Regions from separate parts of the Streptomyces thermocarboxydovorans genome, predicted to be linked through region 3. Evidence: riboswitches for the same ligand, from Rfam matches in the RefSeq annotation. Region 3 holds a riboswitch; each other region holds the start of a gene.
What was found. A riboswitch is a leader RNA that binds a small molecule or an ion and turns the genes downstream of it on or off. The one in region 3 is predicted to bind cyclic di-AMP.

Region 1 (5,263 bases), on a different contig from region 3:
GGTGGACGCGATCCTGGTCGGCGCCGGCACCATCCGCGCCGACAACCCCCGGCTGCTGGTGAACTCGCCCGAGCGCCGCGCCGTCCGCCGGGCACGCGGTCTGCCGGAGTACCCGCTGAAGGTCACCGTCAGCGGGTCCGGCGACCTGGACCCGGCCGCGGCCTTCTGGCACACCGGCGGCGACAAGGTCCTCTACACCACGGACAAGGGGGCCGAGCGGGCCCGCTCCCTCGGCCTGGCCACCGATGTGGTGCCGCTCGGCACGGAGCTCGACTGGCGCCGCCTGCTCACCCATCTGCACGACGAGCGCGGTGTGCGGCGGCTGATGGTCGAGGGCGGCGGGGTGATCCACACCCAGCTCCTCACCCAGGGCCTCGCCGACGAGCTCCAGCTGGTGCTGGCCCCGCTCTTCGTCGGTGACCCGGACGCCCCGCGCCTCTTCGGACCAGGCTCCTACCAGGGCGGACGCCTGCGGCTGTGCGAGACCCGGCAGATCGGCGACGTCGTCCTGATGCGCTACGAGCCCACCGCGCCCGGCACCGGCGAGCTGCCCGTCGCCGCCGACCACCACTGGCTGGCGCTCGCCTGCGAGCTGGCGGCACAGTGCCCTCCCTCGCAGACGGCGTTCAGCGTGGGCGCGGTGATCGTCGCGGCCGACGGCACAGAACTGGCGCGCGGCTGGTCGCGGGAGGGCAGCGATCCGCTGGCGCACGCGGAGGAGGCCGCGCTGGCCAAGACCGACCCGACGGACCCCCGGCTGGCGACCGCGACGGTCTACTCCAGCCTGGAGCCGTGCGCCCGCCGGGCGTCCCGGCCGGCGTCCTGCTCGCGGCTGATCCTGGAGGCCGGTGTCCGCCGCGTGGTCACCGCCTGGCGCGAGCCGGACACCTTCGTCCCGGGCGCGGACGGCTCGGGTGTGCTCAGGCAGGGAGGGGCCACGGTGCTCGTCCTGCCCGAGCACGAGGAGCGCGCGAAGGTCCCGAACAGCCACTTGTTCTGACCACCCGCGCGGATGCCGTATACTGGTGAGTACCGACGCGGGGTGGAGCAGTTCGGTAGCTCGCTGGGCTCATAACCCAGAGGTCGCAGGTTCAAATCCTGTCCCCGCTACTGAAGGCCGAGGGCCGGAATCCGAAAGGGTTCCGGCCCTCGGCGTTTCTCCGTACCTCTTGCCGCCCCTGGTCCCTTCGTGTCCGGCGCCGGCCCTCCTCAACCCCCTCGGTTTCTCCATCGAGGTTTCCCGACCTCCCCCGCAGATATCACTCCATGTAATCGAACCGCGCCGCTCCGCATAACATCTGACACAACGTCAGAAACTCGCACCCCCGTGATGCGCGGTCAACTCGCCCGTTTTCGCCCGTCGATGACGCTTAAGTCCGCGCGAAAATCCTTAACGATCAAGAGGAACGGCTTGGAATCCGAGGCTCACGTCTATTAACGTTCGATAACGCAGCGCGGTCGTCCCAGCCGTCACAGAAGTCGGCTCCGTGCTCACGCGCCGAATCCCGCAAGGGAACCGGGGAACCACACATTGGGGTGAATCGGGCGTATGCCGCCGTGGAGACACGGCTCGTATACGCGCGTAGGAGACCTTCCTGCTCCGAACCCGTCAGCTAACCCGGTAGGTGGAGACGGAAGGAAAGGAGTGCGCCCACGTGGCGTCCAACCGGCCTGCCCCCGAGGCCCCGTTCACCCCGAGCGACACGTTCGTCTACGGCGGCGGCACCCGCGCCGACGAAGGTCCCTTCGAGGAGTGGAACCCCACGGCGGAGACCGTCCGCCCGGTCCGCGGCCGGCATCGCGTCACCAAGCAGCGCGGCGGGGGACTCGCCCGCAGCTCCACCGTTCTCGGCGTCGGTGTCATAGCCGCCGTCGGCGCCGGCGGTATGGCCAGCGCCCAGACCGGCAAGCCGCCGGTCGCCATCTCCATGCCCGACCTCCCCAACGTGGGTTCCCTCATCTCCGACGAGGAAACCCCGAAGGGCTCCACCACCCCGCTCAGCAGCGTCGGCGCCACCACCGACAGCGAGCAGGGTGCCGGTGAGGCCCTGCGCGCCCGGATCATGGCGCAGGTCGAACAGCAGCAGGACCAGGCCGCCGGCAAGGCCGCCGCCGAGGCCGTCGCCGCCGCGGAGAAGGAGGCCGCCGAGGCCGCCGCCAAGGCCGAGCGCGAGGCCAAGGAGAAGGCCGAGGCCGCCAAGAAGAAGGCGGAGGAGGAGGCCAGGAAGAAGGCCGAGGCCGAGCGCCTCGCCGAGCTGGCCAAGCAGTACACGCTGCCGACCTCCTCCTACACCATCAGCTCCACCTTCGGTCAGGCCGGCGCCTACTGGTCCTCCGGCCAGCACACCGGCCTCGACTTCGCCGCCCCCACGGGCACGCTGCTCAAGGCCGTCCACACCGGCACGATCACCTTCGCCGGCTGGGACGGCTCCTACGGCTACAAGACGGTGCTCACCCTCGAGGACGGCACCGAGATCTGGTACGCCCACCAGTCCTCGATCAGCGTCAGCGTCGGCCAGAAGGTCAACACCGGCGATGTGATCGGCCGCGTCGGCGCCACCGGCAATGTCACCGGTGCCCACCTGCACCTCGAGGTCCACCCCGGCGGCTCCGCCTCCGGCATCGACCCCATGAGCTGGCTGCGCAGCAAGGGTCTGAACCCCTGATCTGATCCGTACGGCCCGCTGAGCCGCACCGCCATCACCTGAACCCCGGCAGTCCCGACGGCGCCCCCCCGACGTCAGGGCTGCCGGTCGGCGTTCGTGCTCACCCGAGTCACGGATCGGCCCGGCTCACCCGAGCCGCGGACGCGCGGCTTACCCGAGCCACGGATGCGCCCGGCTCACCCGAGCCACGGACGTGCCCGGCTCACCCGAGCCACGGATGCGCCCGGCTCACCCGAGGTACGGATTGCCGCTGTAGCCGTACTCGTAGCCGTGACCCTGGCGGTACGCGGGGCCGGAGCCGTAGCCGTGGCCGAGCGCAGGCCCGGGGACGTGGCCGTACGCGGGGGCCCCGGGGCCGGGGTGCCAGACCATCACCGGAGGCGGCGGTGCCGTCGCGCGGGCCGCGTACTCCAGGGCGGGCCGGGCAGCCGCCCGCCGGTGCCACAGCTCCCGCAGCAGCTCGCCCTCCCGCTGCACGAAGTCACCGCGCGCCCGCCCGAGCCGCCCGCGGTGACGCAGCACCGCCAGCGAGGTCGCGAACGCCTGGTACTCGGCGACCGCCCGCGCCGCCTCCTTCCCGCCGTGCCGGCGCGCGTACTGCCGCGCGATGCGCCGGGCCCGCATCAGCCCCAGCGCGTACGGCTCCACCGGAGTCAGCCAGCCGGCGATCACATAGGCGGGCAGCTCCGCCCGCACGGTGTGCAGCTCCCGCTGCCGCGTCCACACCACCAGCCAGGTCAGCACCCCGAACACCGGCACCATGAACGCCGCGTACACCGCGAGGAACCCGAACTCGCCCAGCGCCGAGGAGCCGTTCCACAGCGCGTGCATCCCCATCGCGAGGAGCAGTCCGGACAGCGGCAGCAGCACCCGCCGCACCCGCTGGCGCTCGGTGGACAGGGCGGAGATGCCGAACCCGATCCCGGTGAGCACCGTGAACAGCGGGTGCGCGAACGGGGACATCACGATGCGGACGAAGAACGTCGCCGCGGTCACCGAGGGGATGCCGCTGCCGCCGGTGAGCTGGTCGGCGCCGAAGGCCGTGCCGAGGTAGAGGATGTTCTCGGTGAACGCGAAGCCGGTCGCGGTGACGCCCGCTATCACCACGCCGTCGAGGATCCCGGTGAAGTCCCGTCTGCGGAACAGGAACAGCAGCAGCACGGCGGCCGCCTTCGCGGACTCCTCGACGACCGGCGCCACCACGGTCGCGCCCAGGGTGTCCGCCCCGGCCGGGTCCGCGGTCGCCGTCGCTATCCATCTGGTGGCGAAGCTGTTGGCGACGATCGCTATCAGCGCCGCCGCGCAGGCCCCCCAGGCGAACGCGAACAGCAGATTCCGCCAGGGGCCCGGCTCCACCCGGTCCAGCCAGCGGAAGGCGGCTATGAGCAGCGGCACCGGCAGCACCGCGAGGCCCAGTCCGACCAGGAAGCCCTGGGTGCCGGTCTGCTCCCGGACCAGGGCCAGGATGACAAGGCCGGACAGGGCGAGCAGAGTGCTCAGCGCCCCGTAGCGCACCCAGGCCCGCTGCCACCAGTGCGCGGACCGCGCCGAGCTGCTCCCGGCGGCATGACTCACGGGCGTCGGATACGGGGAGCTGGCCACGCGTCGACCCTAACGAGGCAGGGGCGCCGCCCGCAGGTCCGCGAGGCCGCGGGTCAGGCGCCGGTGGGGGGCTGGTCTTCGTGCTGTACGCGACGGAACAGCAGGTCGTTCACCACATGCCCCTTCTCCAGTCCCTGCGTCTCGAAACGGGTCTGGGGACGGAAGTCGGGGCGGGGTGCGAAGCCGCCGTCCGCCCGGGTGTTCTCGTAGGCGGGGTGGGCGGTGAGCACCTCGAGCATCTGCTCGGCGTAGGGCTCCCAGTCGGTGGCGAGGTGCACCAGGGCGCCCGGCCTGAGGCGGGTCGCCGCCAGGGAGAGGAACTCCGGCTGGATCAGCCGCCGCTTGTGGTGCCGCTTCTTCGGCCAGGGATCGGGGAAGAAGACGCGCAGCCCGGCCAGGCTGTCCGGGGCGAGCATCTCCCGCAGCAGGATGACCGCGTCGCCGTTGCCCACGCGGATGTTGCTCAAGCCCTGCCGGTCGGCGAGCTTGAGCAGATTGCCCTGGCCGGGGGTGTGCACGTCCACGGCGAGGATGTTGGTGGCCGGGTCGGCGGCGGCCATCTGCGCGGTCGCCTCGCCCATGCCGAAGCCGATCTCCAGGACGACCGGGTTGTCGTTGCCGAAGAACTCCGCGAGATCCAGCACCCGCCGGCCGTCGATGTCGAAGCCCCACTTCGGCCACAGCCGCTGCAAGGCGTCCGCCTGGCCCGCGGTCACCCGGCTCCGGCGCGGCTGGAAGCTGCGGATCCGCCGCTCGAAGTGCGATCCGGCGGGATCGGCCTTGGGACCGTCCGGGAACCGCGGCTCGCCCTTGGCGCGGGTACGGCGGACCGACTGCGGGGTGGGGCGCTCGGGGGCGGGCCGGGGCGCTTCGGGGGTGTTCACGGAGTCAGACACAGTGCTGTCGATTTTACGGGGGTGCGTCCGGTCCTTCGGGCCGTGCCGGGGAGTGCCGTGGGCCACGGCTCACCGCTCCAGCGCGGGCCGTGGGCCACG
Region 2 (5,263 bases), on a different contig from region 3:
CCAGGCCGCGCAGCACCTTCAGATGGGCGTCCGTGCGACGCTGTGCGGCGCGCGCGGCTCCCAGCGGCTCCAGCAGCAGACGCATCTCCAGCAGGTCGGCGGCCTCCTGCTCGGTGGGCTCCGCGACGCAGGCGCCGGCGTGCCGCCGGGTCACCACGAAGCCCTCGGCCTCCAGGGTGCGCAGCGCCTCGCGGACGGGGACGCGGGAGACGCCGTAGCGGCGGGCGAGGAGTTCTTCGGTGAGCCGGCTTCCGCGCTCGAATACACCGGCGACGATGTCGTCCCGGATCGCCGTGCACACCGAGTGCGCGGGAATACGCATGACCGACCTCCGGCTCAATCCTCGTGACACGCCGACGAAGGACGTGTTGTTTCGTGACTCTATTGCAATCCGGAGGAATTTCCGACGGTGAGCCGGAACTCATACTTGTTTTTTGGACAACCGGGCGCGGCCGGCCCCGGGGAAGCCGAAAGCCCCGGCTCGGGGAGCCGGGGCCAGGAGGGGGAAGGCGAGGAGCGCGCTCTCGGACCTTGACGAAGGGCGTGCTCTCAGAGCTTGACGCCGTGCGCGCGGAGGTAGCCGACCGGGTCGATGTCGGACCCGTACTCGGCGCTGGTGCGGGCCTCGAAGTGCAGGTGGGCGCCGGTGACGTTGCCGGTCGCGCCGGAGTTGCCGATCTGCTGGCCCGCGGTGACCTGCTGGCCGGCCGAGACGCTGATCGAGGACAGGTGGGCGTACTGAGTGTAGGTGCCGTCGTGCATCTTGATGACGACCTGGTTGCCGTACGCGCCGCCCCAGCCGGCCTCCACGACGGTGCCCATGCCGACGGACCGGACGGGGGTGCCGCTCGCGGCGTGGAAGTCGATGCCGGTGTGGCTGCCGGAGGACCAGACGGCGCCGCCGGCCTGGTAGGAGGTGGAGACGTAGGAGCCGGCGATCGGGGAGACGAAGGTGTTGAGGCGCTTGCGCTCGGCCTCGCGCTCGGCGCGCTCCTTGGCGGCCCGGGCCTCGGCGGCCGCCTTGGCCGCCTTCTTGCGGGCGGCCTCCTCGGCGGCCTTGCGGGCTGCCTCCTCGGCGGCCTCGCGCGCCGCCTCGTGCTGGGCGGCGGCCTGGGCGTCGATCCGGTCGGCGACCGTGTCGCCCATGTCGATGACGGGGGTGAGGCCGGTCTGCGCCGCGGCGGGCTCGGCGGCGAAGGCGGGAGCGGCGAGCGAACCGACGACGCCGGTGCCGGTGAGGGCCGCTATGCCCGCGGCACGCGCGGTGCCGCGCTGGATCCGGCTGGGACGCCGATGCTTGCCCGTGGCGCGGGTGAACGCCATGTACAGACTGGTCCTTTCCTTCCCTCTCGCCTACCGGGTTAGCTGACGGGTTCGGAGCAGGAAGGTCTCCTACGGACCCCCTCGCGGTGCGCGCGGGCGTCCGATTCACCCCAGGGACTGCCTATGGGTCCCCGGCTCCCCTGGCTCGCGCCGTACGGGGACTCGGCGATGACTGTCCGGTGCCGCGGGTGCGGCGCACTGCCTGACGAACAGCCCGCACGACGCTAAACGGGGCGAGTTTCAATTCCCAAACGGATCCCGGTTTTTGTAGCGCATCCCACAGGGCAGACAGGCCCCCTCCGCCTCAATCCGGGCATAAGTGAGCCCTGGTGACGTTTCCGCCACCAGGGCTCACCCGCGCGCGCCGCGGAGAGGCGTCCGGCGCGCCGTCCGCCCGGTGTCAAAGCACCGTCAACTCGCCGCCCGCACGGGCGTCTACTCGGCGCTCACGACGGTGACCTCACCGATGCCGAGGGCCTCCACGGGCGCCTTGATCTGCGCCGCGTCACCGACGAGCACGGTCACCAGACGGTCCACCGGGAAGGCGTTCACCACCGCGGCGGTGGCCTCCACGGTGCCGGTGGCGGCCAACTGCCGGTACAGCTCGGCCTGGTAGTCGTCCGGCAGATGCTGCTCGACCTGGTCGGCGAGGGTGCTCGCGACGGCCGCGGCGGTCTCGTACTTCAGCGGCGCCACCCCGACCAGGTTCTGCACGGCGACGTCCCGCTCGGCGTCGGTGAGCCCCTCCGCGGCGAGGGTGCGCAGCACGGTCCACAGGTCCTGCAGCGCCGGGCCGGTGTTGGGGGTGTCCACGGAGCCGCTGATGGCGAGCATCGCGGCGCCGGTGCCGTCCGGCGCGGACCGCAGGACCTGGGTGAACGCCCGGACGCCGTAGGTGTAGCCCTTCTCCTCGCGCAGCACGCGGTCCAGGCGGGAGGTCAGGGTGCCGCCGAGGCAGTAGGTGCCCAGCACCTGCGCGGGCCAGACGCGGTCGTGCCGGTCGGGGCCGGTCCGGCCGATCAGCAGCTGGGTCTGGACGGCGCCGGGGCGGTCCACGATCACCACGCGGCCGGTGTCGTCCGCGATCACCGGCGGGACGGGCCGCAGCTGGGCCGTGGAGCCGGTCCAGGTGCCCAGCGTGTCGCCGAGCAGCGCGTCGAGGTCGACGCCGGTGAGGTCGCCGACGACCACCACGGTCGCCGTGGCCGGGCGGACATGCCGGTCGTAGAAGGCGCGTACGGCCTTGGAGTCGATGCCTGCGACGGTCTCCTCGGTGCCCTGGCGGGGGCGCGACATGCGGGAGTCGGCCGGGAACAGCTCCTTGGAGAGCTCCTTGGCGGCGCGGCGGGAGGGGTTGGCCAGCTCGTGCGGGATCTCGTCGAGCCGGTTGCGCACCAGGCGTTCGACCTCGCTGTCGGCGAAGGCGGGCGCCCGGAGCGCGTCGGCGATCAGGCCCAGGCCCTTGGCCAGCCGGGAGGCGGGGACCTCCAGGCTCAGGCGGACGCCCGGGTGGTCGGCGTGCGCGTCCAGGGTGGCGCCGCAGCGCTCCAGCTCGGCGGCGAACTCCTCGGCGGAGTGCTTGTCGGTGCCCTCGGAGAAGGCGCGCGCCATGATCGTGGCGACGCCGTCGAGGCCGGCCGGCTCGGCGTCCAGGGGCGCGTCGAGCAGCACTTCGACGGCGACGACCTGCTGGCCGGGGCGGTGGCAGCGCAGCACGGTCAGGCCGTTGCCGAGCGCGCTGCGCTCGGGGGCCGGGAAGGCCCACGGCTTGGCCTCGCCCGCCTGCGGCTGGGGGTGAAACTCCATCGTGGCGAGCTCGGTCACTTCGCCGCCTCCTCGATCTCGTCGCTGCCGGCGAGGGCAGCGGCTTCCTCCACGCCCTCGGCGCTCTCTTCCGTGGCGACGGGCTCGTAGACGAGCACCGCGCGGTTGTCCGGCCGCAGGCGGGCCTCGGCGACCTCCTGGACCTCCTCGGCCGTCACGTCCAGGACGCGCTGCACGGCCGTCAGGGCGAGCTGCGGGTCGCCGAACAGGACGGCGTAGCGGCACAGTTCGTCGGCGCGGCCGGCGACCGTGCCGAGCCGGTCCAGCCACTCGCGCTCCAGCTGGGCCTGGGCGCGCTCCATCTCCTCGGGGGTGGGGCCGTGCTCGGCGAACCGCGCCAGCTCCTCGTCGATGGCGGCCTCGATCACCGGCACCTCCACGTCGCCGGAGGCCTTCACGTCCAGCCAGCCGAGCGAGGGGGCCCCGGCCAGCCGCAGCAGGCCGAACCCGGCCGCCACGGCGGTGCGGTCGCGCCGCACCAGCCGGTTGTACAGGCGGGAGGACTCGCCGCCGCCGAGGACGGTGAGCGCCAGGTCGGCCGCGTCGCAGGCGCGGGTCCCGTCGTGGGGCAGCCGGTAGGCGGCCATCAGCGCACGCGCGGGGACCTCCTCCTCGACGACCTCGCGCAGCTCCTTGCCGATCACGTCGGGCAGGGAGCCGTCGCGGGGCTCGGGCTTGCCGTCGTGCGCGGGGATGGAGCCGAAGTACTTCTCGATCCAGGCCAGCGTCTGCTCGGGGTCGATGTCGCCGACCACGGAGAGCACCGCGTTGTTCGGCGCGTAGTAGGTGCGGAAGAACTGGCGGGCGTCCTCGAGGGTGGCCGCGTCCAGGTCCGCCATCGAGCCGATGGGCGTGTGGTGGTAGGGGTGGCCCTCCGGGTAGGCGAGGGCGGTCAGCTTCTCGAAGGCCGTGCCGTAGGGGACGTTGTCGTAGCGCTGGCGGCGCTCGTTCTTGACGACGTCCCGCTGGTTCTCCATGGACTCCTCGTCCAGGGCGGCGAGCAGGGAGCCCATGCGGTCGGCCTCCAGCCAGAGGGCGAGCTCCAGCTGGTGGGCGGGCATGGTCTCGAAGTAGTTGGTCCGCTCGAAGCTGGTCGTGCCGTTGAGGGAGCCGCCGGCCCCCTGGATCAGCTCGAAGTGTCCGTTGCCCTTCACCTGGGCGGAACCCTGGAACATCAGGTGCTCGAAAAGGTGAGCCAGGCCGGTGCGTCCCTTGACCTCGTGGCGTGAACCGACGTCGTACCAGAGGCACACCGCCGCCACAGGGGTCAGGTGGTCCTCGGAGAGCACCACGCGCAGACCGTTGGCCAGGCGGTGCTCGGTCGCTGTCAGGCCGCCGGAGCCTGCCTGGGCTGTGGCCGTGTGACCCATGGGCATGTACGTCCCTTCGATCGCGGAGGCGGTGCGTGCCGGACCGCCGTTTCTGCCGGTCCTGCCACTGTATGCAAGCGCGCGAGGAGCCGGTGGCGTTCCCGCGGCGGCGCGGATTCGCCCAGAGCGAGCAGCCCCGGGTGAGCGGTGGTGCGGAAGTGGCCGCCGGGGGCACCGGGACGGCTGAGCCAGGGACGTAGGGACGGCTGAGCCGGGGACGTAGGGACGGCTGAGCCGGGGGCACCGGGACGGCTGAGCCGGGGACGTAGGGACGGCTGAGCCGGTGCCGCGCGGACGCGCCCGCGGCCGGTGCGCGTACTCTTCTCGCGCCGCCGTCCCCGCTCGTGCCGGACGGCCTCAGACCGGGTCCTGCGTCCCGGTTGTCGGTACGGCGGTCCACAATGGTCCGCGACAGATCCGTCATACGCCCGAGTGACCAGAACAAGAGGAGCCGGCAGCGATGGCCCGCCGCAGCACGAAGACCCCGCCGCCCGACGAGCCGTACGAGGAGAAGATCCTCGACATCGACGTCGTCGACGAGATGCAGGGCTCCTTCCTCGAGTACGCGTACTCGGTCATCTACTCCCGCGCCCTGCCGGACGCGCGCGACGGTCTCAAGCCGGTGCACCGCCGCATCGTCTACCAGATGAACGAGATGGGGCTGCGCCCCGACCGCGGCTATGTGAAGTGCGCCCGCGTCGTCGGCGAGGTCATGGGCAAGCTGCACCCGCACGGTGACGCGTCGA
Region 3 (5,263 bases):
GACTGCCCGTAGTGACGCGGCCGCAGGTGCCCGCGGTCGGGCGGGCGCGGTCGCCCGCAGCGAGGCGGTAGCCGCGCACGGCGCTCAGCAGGGCACCGGGGGTGGGCGGCCGCGGACGCGCGCGGCGGGGAGGGGTCGGGGTGGTGGTGTCCGCCCGCAGCGGCCGGCAGGTCCGCACCAGTGCCCAAAAGGCGACTGATTCCGCGCCAGACCGAGGACGGACACCACCACCCCGGCCCCGACTGACCCACCCGGCGTGGGCGCTACGCGCACCCCCACCGGGGCCGCGGTTGCGCCGCAGGCATGGCCACGGGGACCCCCGCCGGCCCGCAGGCAGGAAGAAAGCGCACCCCACCGGGGGTCAGCCGGCGCGGTGGACGACCGCGTCGCAGAGTTGCTCGAGGGCTGCCTTGGCGTCGCATTCCTGGAGGGGGGCCAGGGCCGCCCGCGCCTCCTCGGCGAAGCGGACCGTGTCGCGGCGGGCCTGCTCCAGCGCCGGGTGCGCCCGCAGCAGACGCAGCGCCTCGGCGTGCCGTGCGTCATCCGTGAGGTCGGAGTCCAGCAGCTCGCACAGCGCCAGATCCTCCGCCAGCCCCAGTTGTGCCGCCCGCTCCCGCAGCCGCAGCACCGGCAGCGTGGCGATCCCCTCCCGGAGATCCGTCCCCGGCGTCTTCCCCGACTCGTGCGAGTCCGAGGCGATGTCCAGCACATCGTCCGCCAGCTGGAAGGCGACCCCCAGCCGCTCGCCGTACTGGGTCAGGACGTCCACCACCGTCTCGTCGGCACCGGACATCATCGCCCCGAACCGGCAGGACACGGCCACCAGCGACCCGGTCTTCCCGCCGAGCACGTCCAGGTAGTGGTCGACGGGGTCCCGCCCGTCCTGCGGCCCGGCCGTCTCCAGGATCTGCCCGGTGACCAGCCGCTCGAACGCCTCGGCCTGCACCCGCACCGCCTCCGGCCCGAGGTCGGCCAGGATGTGCGAGGCCCGCGCGAAGAGGAAGTCGCCGGTGAGCACCGCCACCGAGTTGCCCCACCGCGTGTTCGCGCTGGCAACGCCGCGCCGCACGGCCGCCTCGTCCATCACGTCGTCGTGGTACAGCGTGGCGAGGTGAGTGAGTTCCACCACAACCGCCGACGGCACGACCCCCGGCGCGTACGGGTCACCGAACTGTGCGGAAAGCATCACCAGCAGTGGCCGGAATCGCTTGCCCCCGGCCCGCACCAGATGCTGCGCGGCCTCTGTGATGAAGGGCACCTCGCTCTTGGTGGCCTCGAGCAGCCCTTCCTCGACAGCCGTCAATCCGGCCTGGACATCGGCTTCGAGAGCCTGGTCCCGCACGCTCAGCCCGAACGGCCCGACGACGGTCACGAGGGGTCTCCTGTCTGCTGGTGTCTACTGCCGATTACACGGTTTGTCGATAGGTCGCTGTCGCCACTCAAGTCAGCGTATCCGGTCACGTTTCGATCACCACCAGCGCCCGGGGTTACCCGCCGGGGCCGACCGGATCACACCGCCGCATTCCTGATGGTTTGATCACAACGCGTCCCACGGAGCATCACGGAGCATCACCGAGCACCCCATTCCGCCCTGTCGGGCCCCCACGGGCCCCCTGCCGAGCACTCCACCTCGCACCACCGAGCACCTCACATCGCCACACCCACCATCCTGCCCGCCTCGGTGCCCGATTTGCCGCAATTACCAGGCGAATTCCTCTTGACGAAATATGCTCCCACCCCACCCCCTCAGTGAAGTGCCTCACGCCTGGAACCTCACCACCCCCACACCCGTCCGCGCCCCTTCTCCCCATCCCCGCACCGGAGTTGACCCTTGGCGCCAGCAAAGGATCAAGTGCGCAAATCACCCCAGGGCAAGATCAAATGACCACTTCTGTGATGACCGCACTTGTTCCTGACATGTGCTCTCGCATACGTTCCCGGCCTGCCGGGCGGACGCCGAATCCTGCCGCCGCCCGCACCACCGATCGTCGATCACTCACGCACGGCAGGAGCGGGGGACCCAGGTAAGTCGCCGGGCCGGACATCCGTCCGGAACGGCTAGGGGTGAAGCCATGCCCGAAGGGGCACGGCCGGGCACTCTCCCAGCCCGAACCCGACAGCTCACCTCGCAGGCGTAGGAGAGGACACACGAACATGCCTGCAACCGGTATGACCCGCCGCTTCGGCGGCCGCCGTCTCGCCCGTACCCTCGCCGTCGCCGGCACCGGCGCCGCCGTGCTCGCCCTGCCGCTCATCGGCGCCACCAGCGCCTCCGCGGCCCCGGCCGCCGCCCCGGCTGCCGCCACCTCGACGGCGTACCCGAACAACCTCGACGGCTGGATCCGCGAGGCGCTGTCGATCATGCAGCAGCATGGCATCCCGGGCTCCTACGACGGCATCTACCGCAACATCATGCGCGAGTCGTCCGGCAACCCGAACGCCATCAACAACTGGGACTCCAACGCCGCCAAGGGCACCCCGTCCAAGGGCCTGCTGCAGGTCATCGACCCGACCTTCGCGGCCTACCACGTGCCGGGCACCGCCTTCGACCCGTTCGACCCGGTCGCGAACATCGTGGCGGCCTGCAACTACGCCGCCGACCGCTACGGCTCCATCGACAACGTCTTCGGCGCGTACTGAGCCGAGGACCCACCCCCGGAGGGCCCGGACGGCTTTGGGGAGCCGCCGACCGCCCACCGGGACGCTGCTGAGATTCCCTACTGGGACGACAGAAGCGTCCTCTCGGCGGACGAGGACGCGAATCCGGAATCGCACCGGGCCGGCACCTGTTGGGGCAGGTGGCACCCGGTCTCCGGGAACAGACGCTCGAGGACGACGGCCACGCCGTCGTCCTCGTTCGTCGTGGTGACCTCGTCGGCCACCGCCTTCAGCTCCGGGTGCGCGTTGGCCATGGCGACGCCCCGGGCCGCCCAGTCGAACATGGGGATGTCGTTCGGCATGTCACCGAACGCCAGCGTCCGCTCCGGGCCCAGCCCGAGCCGCTCGGCCGCCAGCGCCAGCCCTGTCGCCTTCGTCACACCACACGGCTGGAGCTCCACGGTCCCCGGCCCGGACATGGTCACCGTGGCGAGCGGACCGACCACCGCACGGGCGGTCGCCGCCAACTCGTCGTCGGTCAGCTCGGGGTGGCGCAGCAGCACCTTGCTGATCGGCCGGGTCCACAGCGCGTCGCGCCGGCCGACCCGCACGGCGGGCAGCGTGGGGTGCGGCATCCGGTAGCCCGGCTCGATCAGGGTCAGCCCGTCCACGCCGTCCTGGTCGACCGCCGCGTAGACCTCCCCCACCTCGGCCTCGATCTTGCCCAGCGCGGTCTCCGCCAGTTCCCGGTCCAGGGTGACGGACCACACCAGCCGGTCCGCGCCCGCGTCGTACACCTGCGCACCCTGTCCGCACACGGCGAGCCCCGTGCAGCCGAGGGCCTCCAGCAGGGGCCGCACCCGGGGGGCCGGGCGGCCCGTCACCACGAGGTGCCGGGCACCGGCCCGCGCCACCCGCGCGAGCGCTGCGAGGGACCGGGCGGACAAGGTGTCGTCGCCGCGCAGCAGCGTCCCGTCCAGGTCGGTGGCGATGAGTGAATATGCGGTGGGTGCGGCCATGATCAGAGAATACGGACAACACGCCGGTGCTTCTCACCGCCGTCCGGTACGCCCGTACCCCATGGCTTGTGCACCGCTTGGCAACAAGATGGTCTGCTACCTACCGTCCATGCCCTCCCGGGCGGTACCTTCCAAGTGTCCAGGGGGGACTTGATCGGGGGGTCAGGTGAGCAGTGGACGTGTGCACGTACTGAGGCCGGAGGATCTCGGCGAGGGGGAGCGGCAACGCTGGCGGGAGCTGCGCGCGGCCGCCGAGCTACCGCGCAACCCGTTCATGGAACCGGAGTTCACCGCGGCGGTGGGCCTGGTGCGGCCGGGCGCCCGGGTGGCGGTGCTGTACGAGGGGACCGAACCGGCCGGCTTCCTGCCGTTCGAACGCGGGCCGCTCGGCCAGGGACGGGCCATCGGGCTCGGGGTGTCGGACTGCCAGGGCGCCATCCTGCGTCCGGGCCTGGTCCAGGACACCGCCGAACTGCTGCGGGCCTGCTCGGTGTCGACCTTCGCCTTCGACAACCTGGAGCCCGAGCAGCGGCTCTTCCTGCCGTACGCGGCCGAGGAGCACGCCACCTTCGTCATCGACGTGGCGAAGGGCTACGACACCTACGAGTCGGTGCTGCGCACCCAGTCGCCGAAGTTCCTGAAGACCACGCTGGCCAAGGAGCGCAGGCTGGGCCGCCAGGTCGGACCCGTGCGGTTCGTGTTCGACGAACGCGACCCGGCGGTGCTGCGCACGCTGATGGAGTGGAAGTCGGCGCAGTACCGCAGGACGGGGCGGCGCGACCGGTTCGCCCAGGAGTGGATCACCCGGCTGGTCGGCCGGCTCGCCGGGACCCGTGCGCCCGAGTGCACGGGCACGCTGTCGGTCCTGTACGCCGACGGGCGGCCGGTGGCCGCGCACTTCGGGCTGCGCTCGTCGTCCGTGCTGTCCTGCTGGTTCCCGGCGTACGACCCGGCGTTCGCGAAGTACTCGCCGGGTCTGGTGCTGCACCTGCGGATGGCCGAGGCGGCGGCGGCCGAGGGCATCGGCCTGCTCGACATGGGGCGCGGCCCCGCCGAGTACAAGGACTCGCTGAAGACCGGTGAACTCGCCGTCTACGAGGGGGCGGCGCTGCGTCCCGGTGCGGGTGCCGCCCTGCACTGGCTGAGCCGCGAACCGGTGCGCCGCGCCCATGCGTTCGTCCGCGACCACCCGCGGGTGGCGTCGCTGGCCTCGCGTGCCCTGCGGGGCGCGGGACGGCTGCGCGGCGCGGGACGGCTGCGCGCCGGCCGCCGCCGGTGACGAGGGGGTCATGAGGAGGGGGAGGGTTCATGTCCCGCACATCGCGCACATCGCGCACATCGTCGATGTTTCGTGCATCGCGTACGCAGGAGGAGATCCGGAGGTTCCTGTCCATCGGAGCGGTGCAGGTCGCCGAGGTGGATCTGGGCGAGGGTGAACAGGCGACGCTCCGGCCCGGACCGGGCAGCCCACCGGTCACCGCCGGCGAGGTGTTCGTGCTGGTCAGACGGGAGGGCGTGCCGGCCGGAACGTTCCTGGAGCGGGTGCCGGAGGGGGCCGATCCGCGGGCGGTGCTGACGTCGGCCGCGCGGCGGGTGCTCGCCGGGTCCGGGGGTTCCTGGAGCGAGCGGGCCCCGGCCCGCGACGC
Region 4 (5,263 bases), on a different contig from region 3:
GCCCCTTGTCCACCAGCGTGTTCAGCAGGTCCATGAGAGCCGATCCTGTCCTACCGGACGGTCCGAGGCCAAGGAGAGTTCGTACAACAGAGCCGGATGGCGGTGTGGGTATTGCCACACCGTGCCCCGCCCGGCGTGCCGCTAATGTCTGTGCACTGCCTACAAAAGCCCGGAGGACCCATGGCGTTCGGCTGGATCGACGAGCAGGCGCGGCTGCGCCGCCGCGCCGGACTCGTACGGACGCTGCGTCCGCGCGCCGCCGATACGCCGCTGCTCGACCTGGCGAGCAACGACTACCTGGGTCTGGCCCGTCACCCGGAGGTCGTCGAGGGTGCCGCGCGGGCCGCACGGACCTGGGGAGGGGGCGCCACGGGGTCCCGGCTGGTCACCGGCAGCACCGAGCTGCACGCCGAGCTGGAGCGCGAGCTGGCGGACTTCTGCGGCTTCGAGGCGGCCCTGGTCTTCTCCTCCGGGTACGCGGCCAACCTGGCCGCCGTCACCGCGCTGGCCCCGCACGGTTCGCTGATCGTCTCGGACGCGGGCAACCACGCCTCCCTGATCGACGGCTGCCGGCTGGCCCGGGGCACCACCCGGATCGCGGCGCACGCCGACCCCGACGCGGTGGGCAAGGCCCTGTCCGGGCACGACGGGCCGGCCATCGCGGTGTCGGACACGGTCTTCTCGGTGGACGGCGACGCGGCACCGCTCGCCGGCCTCGTCGCCGCCTGCCGGGAGTACGGCGCGGGCCTGGTGGCCGACGACGCGCACGGTCTGGGTGTACTGGGCGAGGGCGGGCGCGGCGCCCCGCACGCGGCGGGCCTGGCCGGCGCGGACGACGTGGTGGTGACCGTGACGCTGTCCAAGTCGCTGGGCAGCCAGGGCGGAGCCGTGCTGGGCCCGGCCCGGGTGGTGGAGCATCTGGTCAACGCGGCCCGGACGTTCATCTTCGACACGGGGCTCGCCCCCGCGGCCGCGGGCGCGGCCCTGGCGGCCCTGCGGCTGCTGCGCCGTGAGCCGGAACGGGCGGCGCGGGCGGGCGCCGTGGCGCGGGAGCTGCACACCCGGCTGACGGCGCTGGGGCTCGAGGGGGTGCGCCCGGACGCCGCGGTGGTCTCGGTGCGCGCCCCGTCCCCGGAGCAGGCCGTACGGTGGGCGGCCGACTGCCGGGCGGCCGGTCTGTCCGTGGGCTGTTTCCGTCCTCCTTCCGTGCCCGACGGCATCTCACGGCTCAGACTGACCGCCCGCGCCGACCTCTCCGGGGCGGAGATCGATCGCGCTGTACAGGTGATCGGCGAGACGCGACCGTGAGTCGGCGTGGCACGGCCGTGCGTCGTCCGATGCGGGGGACCGGTGGCGTCGGCCACCAGGTCGCGGAGTTCAGCGGATCAGCTGGTCCCAGAGGATCGGCGGATCAGCTGATCGTGGTCAGGAACCGCGCCCAGCTCCCGCGGGAGAAGAGCAGTGCGGGTCCGGCCGGATCCTTGGAGTCGCGCACGGCGAGCAGTCCGGCCGCGCGGCCGGTGGCCGGTGCGGCCGTCTCGACGCAGTTGTTCGCGCCCGTGCTGTAGCTGCTGCGCAGCCACCGCACGCCGTGCAGTTCGGTGCTGGAGGAGAGGGAGGAAATGGTCCGAGGCGGTGCAGGCATCATGCCTCCTTACACGCCGGCGGCTGTCCCGGCGATGAAATCCAACGAGTCCTCGGGCGAAAGGGCGTGGATGGAAAGGGCGTTGAAGGCCTCCGTGTACGCCCTGAGGTCTTCTTTCCGCTCCAGATAGAGGCTACTCGTCAAGTGGTCGAGAACAACCACGTCCAGATCGGAAGTGCGCGAAAACGAAAAGATGACGAAAGGGCCCGTGACGCCGATGTGCGCCCCGGCCGAGAACGGCAGCACCTGCAGCCTGACATGGGGCAACCGGGCCGCCTCGATCAGCCGTTGGCGCTGACGGGCCATCACACCGGGGCCGCCCACCTCCCGGCGCAGCACCGCCTCGTCCAGCACCGCGCTCAGCTCCAGCGGGGGAACGGCCCGCAGCACGTCCTGCCGCGCCAGCCGCACCTCCACCAGCGCGTCCAGCCGTTCCTCCGAGGTCCCTTCCAGGGCGGCTGCGGTGACCGCCCGCGCGTACTCGGGCGTCTGCAGCAGACCGGGGACCACGGTGGTCTCCAGGGTGCGCATGGCGCTCGCCTGTGACTCCAGGCTGATGAAGTCCCGGTAGGTCGGCGGCAGTACGCCCCGGTACGCCTGCCACCAGTGATGCCGGCCCCCGCCGTCGCCGGAGCCGGCCAGCACCAGCAGCAGCTGGCGCAGCTGCGGATCGGACACACCGTAGGTGTCGAGCAGTAACCGGACGTCGGCCGGTTTCACCCCGCTCGTTCCGGTCTCGATCCGGCTCACCTTCGACTGGTGCCAGCCCACCAGCCGGGCCGCCTCGCCGCTGGTGAGCCCCGCCGAGGTACGCAGCGCGCGCAGTTCGGCGCCCAGCTTGCGGCGGCGCACCGCGGGACCGTGCTGCATGGGCCTCCCCTTACTCCCTCGGGGCCGCCCAAATACGGTCTCCCGTCGTAGAGTTCACCGCTTTGAGCGACAGATATATGCATATCCCGGTGGATCGCTGCCGTGCGCCGTGCGGTGATGGCACTCTGGCGACGAAGCACCAGTGCGGGACCGTACTCGAACCATCCGCTCCGTGTCGGACTGCGGTCCCGTGGAAAGGGACGACGTCGCCATGGCAGACCATCTGGAAGCATCCGTCACTCTGCCGAGCGATCCGGCCTCGGTCGCCGCGGCCCGCACCCATGTGGTGGGCACGCTGGCGGAATGGGGCATGCCCGAGGACACGGAAGTGTCGGACACGGTACGGCTGATCGTCTCCGAACTGGCCACCAACGCCGTGCAGCACACGTTCGGGCAGTCGCCCACGTTCACGGTGCGACTGGTCCTCGACCGGGACGAGCGGCTGTGCATCGGGGTGACCGACAGTCATCCCCGGCTGCCCAAGCGGCTGCCGGCGGCGGTCCAGCAGGACAACGGCCGCGGCCTGGTCATCATCCGCTGGCTGACCGCGGAGTGCGGCGGCCGGCTGCGCGTCCGCCGCACCAGGGAGGGCGGCAAGACCGTCCTGGTGGAACTGCCGTGGACCGCCGCCCCCGCCGAGCCGGTCGCCACGACCGGTCAGCCCGAGCCCTGAAGGGGGCATCCGGAGCCGGTGAAGCCCGCGGCCACGCGGATCGTGGGGAGAACTCCGCGGAGAGCATGGAGCCGGAGACCGCGGAGGAGGGAAAGGCAGGGCGGGAGGAGGGAAAAGGCAGGGCGGAGGAGGGAATGGCAGGGCGGCGACGCGTTCCCGCGCCGCCGCCCTCGTGATTACTTGACCCGGCCGTAATAGACGCTGCTGGTCCAGATCTTCTGCAGTCGCACGACGTCCCCGGTCTTGGGGGCGTGCCAGATCTTGCCCTTGCCCGCGTAGATGCCGACGTGGTAAATGCTGCGGCCCGAGTGGAAGAACACCAGGTCTCCCGCCCTGCGCTTGGAGGCGGAGATGTGGCGCGTGTTGTTGTACTGCTGGGCCGCGGTGCGCGGCAGCTTCTTGCCGGCCTTCTTGAACGAGTACAGGGTGAGCCCGGAGCAGTCGAATCGGTAAGGCCCGGCGGCTCCCCACTGGTAGGGCGAGCCCTTCTTGGAGGCCGCGACCTTCAGGGCCTTGGTGCCCAGGCTTGCGGCGGCCGCCTCCGAGGCGGCGCCGGGGATCACGATGGTGCCGCCCACGGCGGCGAGAGTGAGGGCCGAGGCCGTACCGGCCCGGGCCATCAGAGACGGGACACGATTGAGCGCAGTCATGCGCAACCCTTCGTCAGCCGCCTGTGAAGGATGACCTGTCGGATTCGGGCTGGCGAAGTGGCCCGGCCGCACATGTGCGGCTTCACCCCAAGGGCTGCTCGGAACCTCGCGGTTCCGGCAACCCGTCGTGCTTGGGTCCTCCACTCCTGCCGATCCACTTCCTGTCGACCGGGCATCCGGGCGGCGGCAGGACTCGGCGTCCGCCCGGATCGCCCCGCCGCTGCGGCGGGGTCTTGTCGTCAGTTACGGATCTTGACCCATGGCCCGCCCTATTTCCCAACGGAACCGGGGATTTGTGTTGTTACTCACCACTCACCCGTTCGGGTGGACACGTGTGCGGACAGAGTCCGGTCCGGGGCGCCAACGCGCCCCGGACCAGGGGCGGAATATTCCGTTCCGCCCTCCGCCCGCACCCCCGGACGCAACTTCGGCACCCCGCAAACTCATGGTTTCGCTACGCCGGATGGGGGTACGCCGTTTGGTCCGTTTCAACTCCGGTTGAACGTGTCGGTGTCGGCGCCGCGGACATCGGCTCCGCCGGTGCCGGGGTCTCCGGCGGTCGGTCAGCCGGTGTCAGCGCGTGGAGACCGGCGGCAAGGTCACGCGGGCGGTGCGGCGTTCGCCGTCCAGCACCCGCAGCGCGCGGGCCAGCGTGGCGGAGTGCAGCTCGGTCTCGCCGCGCCGGTGCATCAGCGCCAGGGCGTCGCGCAGCGCGGCCGCCTTGCCCACCAGGGCCTGGGCGGCGCGCAGTCCGCGGTAGGTCTCGCCCGCGTGCGCCGGGTTGATCCGGCCGAGCAGATCGACGACTTCGAGATAACGGTCGATCAACTCCGCCTCGGCGCGGGTCAGTGCGGGCAGCGGGGGAAGTTCGGGTGGCAGCATCGGCGGTTCACCTCGTGCCGGGACGCGTGCCCTTGCGGCTGGCCACGATGCGGTCCGCGAGGCCGTAGTCCACCGCCGCCGGCGCGTCGAGCACGGTGTCCCGCTCCGTGTCGGAGCGGACCTGCTCCGCGCTGCGTCCCGTGTGCCGGACCAGGATCTCCTCCATGCGGGCCCGGATGCGGTTCAGTTCCTCGGCCTGGATGGCCAGATCGCTGGCCTGCCCCTCCACCGGTTCCGTGAGCGCCGGCTGCCGCAGCACCATGCGCGCCCCGGGGAGCACGTACCGCTTGCCCGGTGTCCCGGCGGCCAGCAGCAGCGCCGCGGCACCCTCCGCCTGCCCGAGGCAGATCGTCTCCACGTCGCAGTTCACGTACTGCAGCGTGTCGTAGATCGCCGACATGGCGTGGAACGAGCCGCCCGGGGAGTTGATGTACAGCGAGATGTCCCGTTCCGGTGCCTGGTGCTCCAGGTACATGAACTGGGCCATCACATCGTTGGCGGAGGTCTCGTCGACGGGGGTCCCCAGGAAGACGATCCGCTCCT

Region 1: it holds a riboswitch for cyclic di-AMP, as region 3 does, so the genes downstream of both, ABD198_RS28575 (M23 family metallopeptidase) here and ABD198_RS05650 (transglycosylase SLT domain-containing protein) in region 3, are expected to answer to the same signal.
Region 2: it holds a riboswitch for cyclic di-AMP, as region 3 does, so the genes downstream of both, ABD198_RS03995 (M23 family metallopeptidase) here and ABD198_RS05650 (transglycosylase SLT domain-containing protein) in region 3, are expected to answer to the same signal.
Region 4: it holds a riboswitch for cyclic di-AMP, as region 3 does, so the genes downstream of both, ABD198_RS22790 (C40 family peptidase) here and ABD198_RS05650 (transglycosylase SLT domain-containing protein) in region 3, are expected to answer to the same signal.

The regions. Positions count from the first base shown of each region.
Region 1 covers NZ_BAAAGU010000090.1:6,504-11,766, reverse strand. The annotation lists gene ABD198_RS28585 (dihydrofolate reductase family protein) at 1-1,000, shown strand, start outside; tRNA gene ABD198_RS28580 (tRNA-Met) at 1,037-1,110, shown strand; cyclic di-AMP (ydaO/yuaA leader) riboswitch at 1,487-1,643, shown strand; gene ABD198_RS28575 (M23 family metallopeptidase) at 1,656-2,666, shown strand; gene ABD198_RS28570 (PrsW family intramembrane metalloprotease) at 2,895-4,241, opposite strand; gene trmB (tRNA (guanosine(46)-N7)-methyltransferase TrmB) at 4,322-5,164, opposite strand.
Region 2 covers NZ_BAAAGU010000006.1:34,058-39,320, forward strand. The annotation lists gene ABD198_RS03990 (GntR family transcriptional regulator) at 1-322, opposite strand, end outside; gene ABD198_RS03995 (M23 family metallopeptidase) at 550-1,323, opposite strand; cyclic di-AMP (ydaO/yuaA leader) riboswitch at 1,336-1,501, opposite strand; gene ABD198_RS04000 (M16 family metallopeptidase) at 1,759-3,147, opposite strand; gene ABD198_RS04005 (M16 family metallopeptidase) at 3,144-4,523, opposite strand; gene ABD198_RS04010 (DNA gyrase/topoisomerase IV subunit A) at 4,978-5,263, shown strand, end outside.
Region 3 covers NZ_BAAAGU010000008.1:121,834-127,096, reverse strand. The annotation lists gene ABD198_RS05655 (polyprenyl synthetase family protein) at 362-1,372, opposite strand; cyclic di-AMP (ydaO/yuaA leader) riboswitch at 1,984-2,150, shown strand; gene ABD198_RS05650 (transglycosylase SLT domain-containing protein) at 2,155-2,640, shown strand; gene ABD198_RS05645 (HAD family hydrolase) at 2,718-3,617, opposite strand; gene ABD198_RS05640 (GNAT family N-acetyltransferase) at 3,784-4,896, shown strand; gene ABD198_RS05635 (glycosyltransferase family 2 protein) at 4,962-5,263, shown strand, end outside.
Region 4 covers NZ_BAAAGU010000051.1:24,291-29,553, forward strand. The annotation lists gene bioB (biotin synthase BioB) at 1-34, opposite strand, end outside; gene ABD198_RS22770 (8-amino-7-oxononanoate synthase) at 181-1,308, shown strand; gene ABD198_RS22775 (DUF397 domain-containing protein) at 1,412-1,645, opposite strand; gene ABD198_RS22780 (helix-turn-helix domain-containing protein) at 1,655-2,515, opposite strand; gene ABD198_RS22785 (ATP-binding protein) at 2,727-3,188, shown strand; gene ABD198_RS22790 (C40 family peptidase) at 3,365-3,838, opposite strand; cyclic di-AMP (ydaO/yuaA leader) riboswitch at 3,842-4,023, opposite strand; gene ABD198_RS22795 (hypothetical protein) at 4,412-4,720, opposite strand; gene ABD198_RS22800 (ATP-dependent Clp protease proteolytic subunit) at 4,728-5,263, opposite strand, start outside.